Regions from separate parts of the Prauserella sediminis genome, predicted to be linked through region 1. Evidence: riboswitches for the same ligand, from Rfam matches in the RefSeq annotation. Region 1 holds a riboswitch; the other holds the start of a gene.

Region 1 (4,955 bases):
CGGACCTGACCGCGGAGGGCAGGCTGCATCGGGTGCAGGGCAAGGGCACGTTCGCCGCTGAGCCGAAGGTGGCGCAGCGGCTGCAGCTCTCGTCCTACACCGAGGACATGCTGGCGCAGGGGCTGGAACCCTCGTCGCAGTTGCTCGAGGTGGACGAGGTGTTCGCGGAGGGTGACCTGCCGAAACTGCTCGGTATCCGTACCGGCGCGAAGGTGCTGTTGTTGCGGAGGCTGCGGCTCGCCGACGACGAGCCGATGGCACTCGAGACGACACATCTTCCGCTTGCGCGGTTCCGCGGGCTGAAGCGGCAGATGATCGAGGGCGGGTCGCTGTACGAGGCGCTCGCCGAGCGGTACGGCGTCGAGATGGACCGGGCCGAGGAGACGATCGAGACCTCGCTCGCCGGTCCGGAGGAGGCCGAACTGCTGGGCGCCGACGTCGGTGTCCCGGTGCTGCTGCTGAACCGGCAGACGTTCGGTTCCGACGGCAAGCCGGTCGAGTTCGTCCGGTCGATCTATCGCGGTGATCGCTACAAGTTCGTCACCACCCTCACGAGGCCGTAGCCGGTCGCGGTGCTTCACCGTGGCTTTACCGTCCTATGTGGACGTCGGCAGGGTGTCCGCGCTCACGCGAATAGTTCTCGCTTTTCCGAAACGACGGGACCACCGAATGCGATGCATTGGGTAAGGGCGAGGGATGTGAGCGCGGACCAGAGGGGCTATGACCGACGACGACAGGATTCACGAAGACAGCAGAGCACGGAGAGTCGGACAGGGGGGCGCGGCAGGCCGCGGTGCCGCGGACGGCACGGTGCCACGCGCCGCGGCAGGCGGTGCGGCAGCCGACGGCGGTGCTAGGGCAGCCGACGGTACTGCAGCCGACCGTGCTGCAGCCGACGTCGGCAATGCGGCGGGCGAGGAGAAGGAGAAGTCCGGGCTGCGGCCCGCTCCGGTCATCGCGGGCGGGATCGCGGCGACTACGGCGGCCTTCCTGTGCTCGTTCTTCGGCGTGTACGGGACGGTCATCGGTGCGGGCGCGATCAGCGTGCTGAGCACCGTCGGCAGCGAGCTGTACCTGCGTTCGATCCGCCGTTCCAGGGAGGCCGCGCGCAAGGCGAAGGCCAAGGCCGCGGCGCTCGCCGAGGCGAAGACCGGAGGCCGGGCGCGGGGCCGCACCGCGGTGTTGCGCTTGCCCGCGACGCAGCAGGGCTCGACGGCGGGGCCGACGACGCGCAGGATCCTGTCGAACGCGGACCAGCCCACCGACCGGCTCCCCGTCGGCAGCCTCACGGCTGTGCAACGGGCGGACGCTGACGCGGACCCGGCGTCGGAAAGGTCGAACGGGATGCGCGACCTGCTCCGGCGGCGATGGCCGGTGCTGGCAGCGACCAGCGTCGTGGTGTTCGGCATCGGAATGCTGGTGCTCACCGGTTTCGAGCTGGCCACGGGCGGTTCGCTGAACGGTCAGGGGCGCAGCACGGTCGGTGCGATCGTCGGCGACCGCGGTCCGTCCGATTCCGAGGACGGCGTCAGGGACGGACGCGACGGCGACGCGCCCGCGACGACGGACGATCGCGCTCCCGTCGAGTCGCAGGATCCCACCGGCGAGGCCACTCCCACCGAGGAGGCGCCGCAGCCTTCGGAGGAACAGGAAGGTCAGCAGCCGGGCGAGGACCGGCCGACCGAGGAGCCGGAGCCGACCGACGAGCCGACGGATGTCGAGGAACCGGCGGACACGCCCGAGCAGCCCGCCGAACCCGAAGGGGACGAGGCGACGCCTGCACCCTGACCGGCACACCTGACCGCCGCGCCTCACCGGTGCCCGCCGTCGGCAGCAGGAGACGCGCGGGGACAACACGCGCGAGGAGGCAGCCCCGCGTCGGAACGGCGTGTCCTGCGCCCGGCCGGGCGCAGGACACGCGGTGCCGAGTGCAGGACACGCGGTGCCGAGTGCAGGACACGCGGTGCCGAGTGCAGGACACGCGGTGCCGAGTGCAGGACACGCGGTGCCGAGTGCAGGACACGCGGTGCCGAGTGCAGGACACGCGGGGCGGTCCCGGAGGACTACAGCAGCGAGGCGCGAAGGGTGGCTGCGGCCGACCGCGGGTCGTCGGCGTCGGTGATGGCACGCACCACGACGGCGCGGTCGGCGCCCGCGGTCCGTACCTCCGGCATGCGCTCGGCGTCGATACCACCGATCGCGAACCACGGTCGTTGCGAGTCGACCGTGTCCGCCACGTCCCGCACCAGATCGAGTCCCGGAGCGCTGCGGCCCGGTTTCGTCGGGGTCGGCCAGCACGGGCCCACACAGAAGTAGTCGACGCCCGGCTCCGACGCCGCTGCGCGAGCCTGGTCGAGCGAGTGTGTCGACCGGCCGATCACGGTGTCCTCGCCCACGACGCGGCGGGCGTGCGTCACCGGGAGGTCGTCCTGACCGAGGTGCAGCACGTCCGCTCCCGCCGCCAGCGCGATGTCGGCACGGTCGTTGACGGCCAGCAGCGCACCGCGGCGGGCGCAGACCTCGGCGAGCGTTTCGAGCGCGGCGAGTTCGTCGGCCGCCTCCATCGCGGGCTTCTCGCGCAGCTGGATGATGTCGACGCCGCCCGCGAGCGCCGCATCGGCGAACTCCGCGAGGTCGGGGCGCATCGGTGTGCACAGGTACAACCGCGCGTCGGAGAGGCGCGCGCGAATCCGATCACCGCTCAGGCCGGGCATGGCATCACGGTAGCGCGCCGCGGTAGGTTGGTGGTGTCCGCACGGGAGCCCTGCCGGGCTGAGAGGGAGCACCGGGCCGAGTCGCATCGGCGCTGACTCCGACCGTGGAACCTGATCCGGATCATGCCGGCGCAGGGAGCGTGAATCGTATGTCCGAGTTCGCCGTTCCGGCCTCGGTCGCAGGCGCGACCGAGGTGGCCGTGGTGGGAGGCGGGGTCGTCGGCCTCGCCGTCGCGTGGCGGGCCGTGTCCGCCGGGCACCGCGTGACGTTGTTCGATCCGGCGCCGGAACGCGCTGCCTCGCGGGTCGCGGGCGGCATGCTGGCGCCGGTGACCGAGGCGTGGCCCGGTGAGGAGGACGTGCTGGAGCTCGGCGAGGAGTCGCTGCGGCGTTGGCCCGCGTTCGCAGGGGAGCTGACGGCCTGCGGGCACGATCCGGCCCTTTCGACGTCCGGTACGGTCGTCGCCGCCTTCGACCGCGCCGACGCCGAAACCCTGCACACGCTCGCCGGTTACCTGCACGAGCTGGGCCGCGAGGCGACGTACGTGCCCGCGCGACAGCTGCGGCGGATCGAACCGGGCCTTGCGGGTGCGGTCACCGGAGGGCTCGTCGTACCCGGCGACCTCGCGGTCGACACCCGTCGCCTGCTGGCTGCGTTGCACGACGGCGCGGCGTCCCGTGGTGCGGTGACGGTGCCGGAGGAGGTCGTCGCAGTCGAGCCGGGTGTGGTGCGCACCGCGCGCGGCGAGTACCCGGCCGGGGCGATCGTGGTGGCCGCGGGCGCGTGGAGCCGGTCGCTGCTGCCGGACGTCGGCGCGCACATCCGGCCGTTGAAGGGCGAGGTCCTTCGGCTGCGCTCGCGGCGAACGACGCTGCCACCGCCGAGCGGCACGCTTCGCGCGATGGTCGAGGGCGAGCCCGTCTACCTCGTCCCGCGCGGCCGCGGTGAATCCGCCGACGGCGATCTCGTGGTCGGCGCGACACAGTACGAGGCGGGATTCGACACGGCCGTCACCGCACGCGGCGTGCGGCGGCTGCTGGATGCCGCCGAGCGCGTGTTCCCCGGCATCGCGGAGTACGAACTCGTCGAGACCGCTGCGGGCCTGCGCGCGGGCAGCGCCGACAATCTTCCGCTGCTGGGCGAGGTCGCCGACGGGGTGTACGCCGCGACCGGTCACCACCGCGGCGGGCTGCTGCTCGCGCCCGTCACGGCGGACGCCGTCGTCGCGTGGCTCGCCGGTGGCGAACCGCCGCCCGGGGTCGCGGCGGCCCATCCCGATCGTGTGAAGGAGCGGGTGTCATGAACATCCAGGTCAACGGCGAGGCCCGCGAGTTGCCCGACGACAGCACCGTCGCGGGCGTGCTCGCCGCGCTGGACGTGCCCGAACAGGGCGTCGCCGTGGCCGTCGACGGAGTCGTGGTGCGCAGGGCCGAATGGCCCCGCACCGCCGTCGGCGACGGGGCGCACGTGGAGATCCTCACCGCCGTCCAGGGCGGTTGAGGGGACGGAGGCTGACATGACAGGCGATGCAGCAGGCGAGCCGACCGGCATGCTGGCGATCGGCGATCACAAGTTCACCTCGAGGCTGGTCATCGGCACCGGCGGGGCGGCGAACCTCGATGTTCTGGAACGCGCGCTCACCGCGTCGGGCACGGAGCTGACGACCGTCGCGATGCGCCGCGCCGATCTCGGCTCCGGTTCCGGGGTGCTGGACCTGTTGCGCAGGCTCGGCATCGCGGTGCTTCCCAACACCGCGGGTTGCCGTACCGCGGCCGAGGCGGTGCTGACGGCGCAGCTGGCGCGCGAGGCGCTCGGCACGGACCTGATCAAGCTCGAGGTTCACGCCGACGACCGCACCCTGCTGCCCGACCCGATCGAGACGGTCGACGCGGCTCAGCAGCTCACCGACGAGGGGTTCACGGTCCTCGCTTACACCAACGACGACCCGGTGACCGCCTTGCGGCTGGAGGAGGCGGGCTGCGCTGCCGTGATGCCGCTCGGTTCGCCCATCGGCACCGGCCTCGGCATCCGCAACCCGCACAACATCGAACTGATCGTCGCCCGCGCCGGCGTGCCCGTGGTCCTCGACGCCGGTATCGGCACGGCGTCCGATGCGACCCTGGCGATGGAACTCGGCTGCGACGCCGTGCTGCTGTCCACCGCCGTCACCCGTGCGCAGGATCCCGAGCGGATGGCGGCGGCGATGCGCGCGGGCGTCACCGCGGGCAGGCTCGCGCGCG
Region 2 (4,955 bases), 480 kb from region 1:
GCGATAGCGCCCGCCGCCGAGCATGAGCACGACACCGAAACTCGTGGAACAGAACAGGAACACCACCGCGGCCGACGACGCGAGCGCGGGTGCGAGCGCGGGCAGCGTCACGGTACGGAACGCCTGCCACGGCGACGCACCCAAGCTGCGGGCGGCGTCCTCGGCGCGCCGGTCGAGGTGCGCCCACAGCCCGCCGACGGTGCGCGCCACGACGGCGACGTTGAAGAACGCGTTGGCCAGCACGATCGTCGCCACGCCGCCGCCGGGCCACAACGCCTTGAACGCCAGTCCCACGACGACCGTCGGCAGCACGAACGGCACCAGCAGGAACGTCCGAACCCATCCGGCCCCGCGCAGCCGCACCCGCGCGAGCAGGAACGCCACCGGCATGCCGGCGAGCACCGCCACGGCCGTTGAGGCGGCCGCCTGCCCGAGAGTGAACGCGGCCAGATCCCACGTCTGCGCCTGCGCCAGCGCCCTCGACACCTCGCCGTCGGTGACACCGAGCCGCAGGATCGCCACGACCGGCCAGGCGAACAGCACGCCCAGGAACGCGATCGGCAGGGCGGCGAGCGCGACGACACCGGCCCCGCGCGCCCGCCCGGCCCCGGGGCCGCGCCGCCCGCCTCGGCTCAGCCCTCGTACAGCGCGCGCCACTGTTCGATCCACTGCTCCCGACCCTCGCTGACCTCGTCGGCCGGCAGCTGCGCCGGGTCGTCCGGGAGCGGGGCGGCCCGCTGCCACGAACCGGGCAGTTCGATGTCGGACCTGGCCGGGTAGACGTACATGTTCTCCGGAACGGTGCGCTGGAACTCCGGGGAGAGCAGGAAGTCGACGACCCGGCGCGCCTCGTCGGGGCGGTCGGTGCCGGAGAGCACTCCCGCGTACTCGACCTGCCGGTAGCACGTCTCCAGCAGCGCCTCGGTGCGCGGCGTGCCGTCGTCGCCGATCTCGGCGGCCGGCGAGGACGCGTACGACACGACGATCGGGCGCGGGCCGTTGCCTGAAGATCCCGAGAACTCCTGCGTGTAAGCCTCGCTCCAGCCGCTCACGACCTGAGCCCCGCCGTCCTTGAGCTTGCGCCAGTAGTCCTGCCAGCCGTCCTCGCCGCGGTCGGCGACGGTCGCGAGCAGGAACGCCAGGCCCGGCGAGGAGGTCGCAGGGCTCGGCGTCACCAGCAGCTCGCTGTATCGCGGCCGGGCCAGGTCGGCAAACGTGCGCGGGGCGGGCATGTCGCGCGAGGCGAACCACTCGGTGTCGATGTTGACGCACACATCGCCGACGTCCACGGCTGTCAGCCGGGCGCCGTCACCACCCGAACCGTGGTCGCCGGCGTCGTCGAGCGCGTAGCGCTGCGGGCCTTCGGTGGCGGCCGGAGGGTCGTACGGGGCGAACACGTTCTCGGCGAGCGTGCGGGAGGCGAACGTCGAGTCGATGCCGTAGGCGACATCGGCCACGGGGTTCGCCTTCGTCAGCACGAGCTTGTTCGCCAGCGCGCCGGCGTCACCCTGGTTGAGCACCTCGACGCGGATCCCGGATCGCGACTCGAAATCGTCGAGCACCCGTTGTGGGACGGCGAACGAATCGTGCGTGGCGAGCGTGACCGTCGTCGCCGACGATGCGTCGTCGTCACCGCCGTCACCGCCCCCGATCAAGGTGCACCCGGCTGTGAACAGCCCGGTCACGGCAACGGCGGTCAGCTGGCTCAAGCGGCGCGGCAACATCGGCTCTCCTCGTCGGCACCGTTCGCGGCGCCCGGCCCGCGGTCAGGCGATCCGGAGGGCAGGCGGCCCGGCGTGTAACGGCTCGAGCGGAGCTTGCCTCCCTGCGCCGGCATGACCCGGATCAGGTGCGAACGGTCGTGGGCTCGGCGCCCACCTCTCAGTCCGGCCGGTTCACCGGACTCCCGTGGCGGCGGGCACGTCATCCCTTGATCAAGACACCGCGATCACCCGCCGTGATCACGAAACGGTGATCTCGACGCGATGCGGCCGACATGCCCGACTGCGACTGTGCAGCCTACCCCTCCCGGCACCACCATGGACACATGACGGAGTTACTCAGCGACGACCGCATCCAGGCGGCACTCGAACACCTTCCCAGCTGGCACCGCGACGGCGACGCGATCGTGCGCGAGGCGAAACTGCCGAGCTTCCCCCGCGCTATCGAGGTGGTGAACCGGGTCGCCGAGATGGCGGAAAGCGCAGACCATCACCCGGATATCGACATCCGCTGGCGCACGTTACGTTTCTGTCTGAGCACACACAGTGCCGGCGGGCTCACGGAGAAGGATGTCTCACTGGCGGCCGAGATCGACGGTGCCGTAGACGCCATCATGGAAACCTCCTGACCCCGTCTCACCCATGTCCTGTGACGTGCGCGTCATCCGGCAACCTTCCGGTGTGGCGCGGCGTTGCACGGGTATCCGACAGCAGAGGGAGGGAGTGCGCATGAGCCGAATCGCCTTACGTACCAACGATTTCCGTACCGTGTCCGCGATCGGGGCCGGCAGGCGACTGCGGCGCGCGACCGCCGCGGCGACGCTGTCGGTGTTGACCGTGCTCGGCTCGCTGCTGGCGGGTGCGACGCCAGCGCTGGCCGAGCAGGAGGAGAAGCGGCAGGCTGCCCCCGACCCGTGGGACGCGTTCACCCAGGCGCTCGTCGTCGGCAGCACCGCGTTCGTGATGATCATCGGCCTGGCCGGTGCCGTGCTGTACTACACGGCCAAGGGTCACCGCAGGCAGACGCAACCGCACTGAGCAGGCGACCCGCGGACCCGATGACGGCACCGGCCTTCGCTCACCAGCCCGTCCTCACCGGCGAGCTGGTGCAGTTGCGTCCGGTGCTGCCCGACGACGCTCCCGGCCTGGTCGCGCTGATGCGGGAGGAGGCGCTCACGTGGTGCCCCGGCCGCGGGACGGGGGTACCCGCGCTCGACGACCTCGCGGCGGCCCAGCAGTGGTACGCGTCCTGCGGGCGGCGCGGCGACCGGGTCGACCTCGCCGTCGTCGACCGGGCGACCGGGTCGTTCATCGGCGAGGCGGTACTGGCCGAGCTCGACCGGGACAACGCGTCGTGCCGGTGCCGGATCGGCCTGCTCGGCCCCTACGGCGACGGCCACCGCGACGAGGCCACCCGGCTACTGCTCGGCTACGCACTCGACGAGGCCGGGTTGCACCGGGTGGAGACGCAGGTGGCGGCGTGTCACGTCCGCGCGAGGGAGGCCTACGAGGCGGCGGGCTTCGTGCGCGAAGGCACGCGCCGGGAGGCGGTTGTCACCAGCGGCGGACGGACCGACGTCCACGTCCTCGCGGTGCTGGCCGGCGACCGGACCGCCTGACGGTGCCCTTCAACCGATCCGCGCCGCGAGTGTGGGCCGCCCCGGCCCGTCGAGTTCGTCCATCACGCCGCGACGTCCAGCGATCGCCATGAGCAACGGCTCCGCGGGGCCGCGCACCTCGTCGCCGTCTCCGGTCGAGAAGTCCACGTCGTCGGCCACCAGGCGCAGACCCCGGAGGCGCTGCTTCGCACGCAGCGGCGGTGCGCCCACGGCGAGGGGCAGGACGGCAGCCAACCGGTCGGTCGGTACCTGCCGCGGTCTGCCCAGTGCGCGGCGGATGTCCTGGTGGTGGATCAGACCGTCGGTCAGGCCGATCCGCGCGCCGCCGAGCACGGTGAGCCCCCGCGGGGTCAGGTGGTCGTTCAGCAGCGCCAGCAGCCGGTCCGGCTCGTAGGCGTATTCGGCGACGCCGACCTCGTTGACCGCACCCGGCTTGAACCGCCCACGGGCGAACCGCCGCAGCACCCCGGCCACGCCCAGCTCGTCGTAACTGATCATGTGCGCGACGACATCGCGGATCCGCCAGCCCTCGCACAGGCTCGGCTTCTCCCACTCCTGCGGCGTCAGCGTCGCCAGGAACTCGGCCAGCTCGGTGCGCTCCCGAGTGGCCATGGCGAGCCGGTCGACCGCGGTCACCGCTCGTCGGGTGTACGCCGGGACGGCGCCTCCGGAACACCGTCGATGTGGGCACCGCCGCCGGGGTAACGCCGCGGAGTCTCGTGCGGGTACTGGTCGGCCGCACCGTCGGGCTTGCGGCGGCGCGGGTACGGCTCCTGCGGGCCGGGATGGTCGGGCGGCAGGTCGGAGCCGTGCCGCCGCTCCCCCGGCGGCCGCTGCGGTCCGGGGTTCTGCTGCGTCCCCGGGTTCCCCTCCGCACCGGGCAACCAGTCGATGCCCGGTCGGTCCCCTGCACCGGGACGCGGTTCCGGTTCGGTGTTCCTGTCCGGTTCGGGCATGGCGAGTGTCTCCTGACTCACATCGTCAGCAGGCCGGTCGCGACCGGCTCACCGCCGACGGTAGACCTCGACCATGACGAACGCCATGAGCACCGAGGCCGCGGCGACCGACGAGACCCGCGGTCCGAGCATCCAGCAGCTGCTGTTCCCCGACATGACGTGCTTCGGCTGCGGCCCCGCCAACCCGGACGGTCTCCGGCTGAGCAGCTACGAGGTCGACGGAGCCATCCGAGCGACCTTCACTCCGTGGCCGCAGCACGACAACGGCGGCGGCTACCTCAACGGCGGGATCATCTCGACGCTGCTCGACTGCCACGGCGCCGCAGCCGTCATGCTCGAGGCCGACCGCCGCGACTGGAAGCCGGCTCCGGGGGAGCATCTGGCCTACGTCACCGCCGGGCTCGACGTGCGGTTCCGCAGGCCGACCCCGTTGGACGAGCCGCTGGAGATCACCGCCGAGCTGACGGCGATCGACGAACCGGAGATGACCGTCGTCTGCGAGATCCACCACGGCGGCAAACTGCGTGCCGGGGGAACCGCCGTGTGGAAGCGCTGGCGGCCGCGCAGCTGACCCGTCGAGGACCCGGCACCCCGACACCCGTTGGGCCCGGCACCCGTTGACCCGACATCCGTTGGGCCCGGCACCGAACGACACCGGC

Evidence for each region. A riboswitch is a leader RNA that binds a small molecule or an ion and turns the genes downstream of it on or off. The one in region 1 is predicted to bind thiamine pyrophosphate.
Region 2: it holds a riboswitch for thiamine pyrophosphate, as region 1 does, so the genes downstream of both, FB384_RS13725 (thiamine ABC transporter substrate-binding protein) here and thiO (glycine oxidase ThiO) in region 1, are expected to answer to the same signal.

Annotation. Positions count from the first base shown of each region.
Region 1 covers NZ_JACIBS010000001.1:2,524,760-2,529,714, forward strand. Annotated here, with positions in the region: gene FB384_RS11555 (GntR family transcriptional regulator) at 1-563, shown strand, start outside; gene FB384_RS11560 (ICP22 family protein) at 811-1,788, shown strand; gene thiE (thiamine phosphate synthase) at 2,064-2,714, opposite strand; TPP riboswitch at 2,746-2,869, shown strand; gene thiO (glycine oxidase ThiO) at 2,864-4,018, shown strand; gene thiS (sulfur carrier protein ThiS) at 4,015-4,215, shown strand; gene thiG (thiazole synthase) at 4,232-4,955, shown strand, end outside.
Region 2 covers NZ_JACIBS010000001.1:3,002,869-3,007,823, reverse strand. Annotated here, with positions in the region: gene FB384_RS13730 (ABC transporter permease) at 1-657, opposite strand, end outside; gene FB384_RS13725 (thiamine ABC transporter substrate-binding protein) at 633-1,724, opposite strand; TPP riboswitch at 1,820-1,913, opposite strand; gene FB384_RS13720 (4a-hydroxytetrahydrobiopterin dehydratase) at 2,048-2,350, shown strand; gene FB384_RS13715 (hypothetical protein) at 2,451-2,759, shown strand; gene FB384_RS13710 (GNAT family N-acetyltransferase) at 2,780-3,340, shown strand; gene FB384_RS13705 (maleylpyruvate isomerase family mycothiol-dependent enzyme) at 3,350-3,976, opposite strand; gene FB384_RS13700 (hypothetical protein) at 3,973-4,296, opposite strand; gene FB384_RS13695 (PaaI family thioesterase) at 4,370-4,867, shown strand.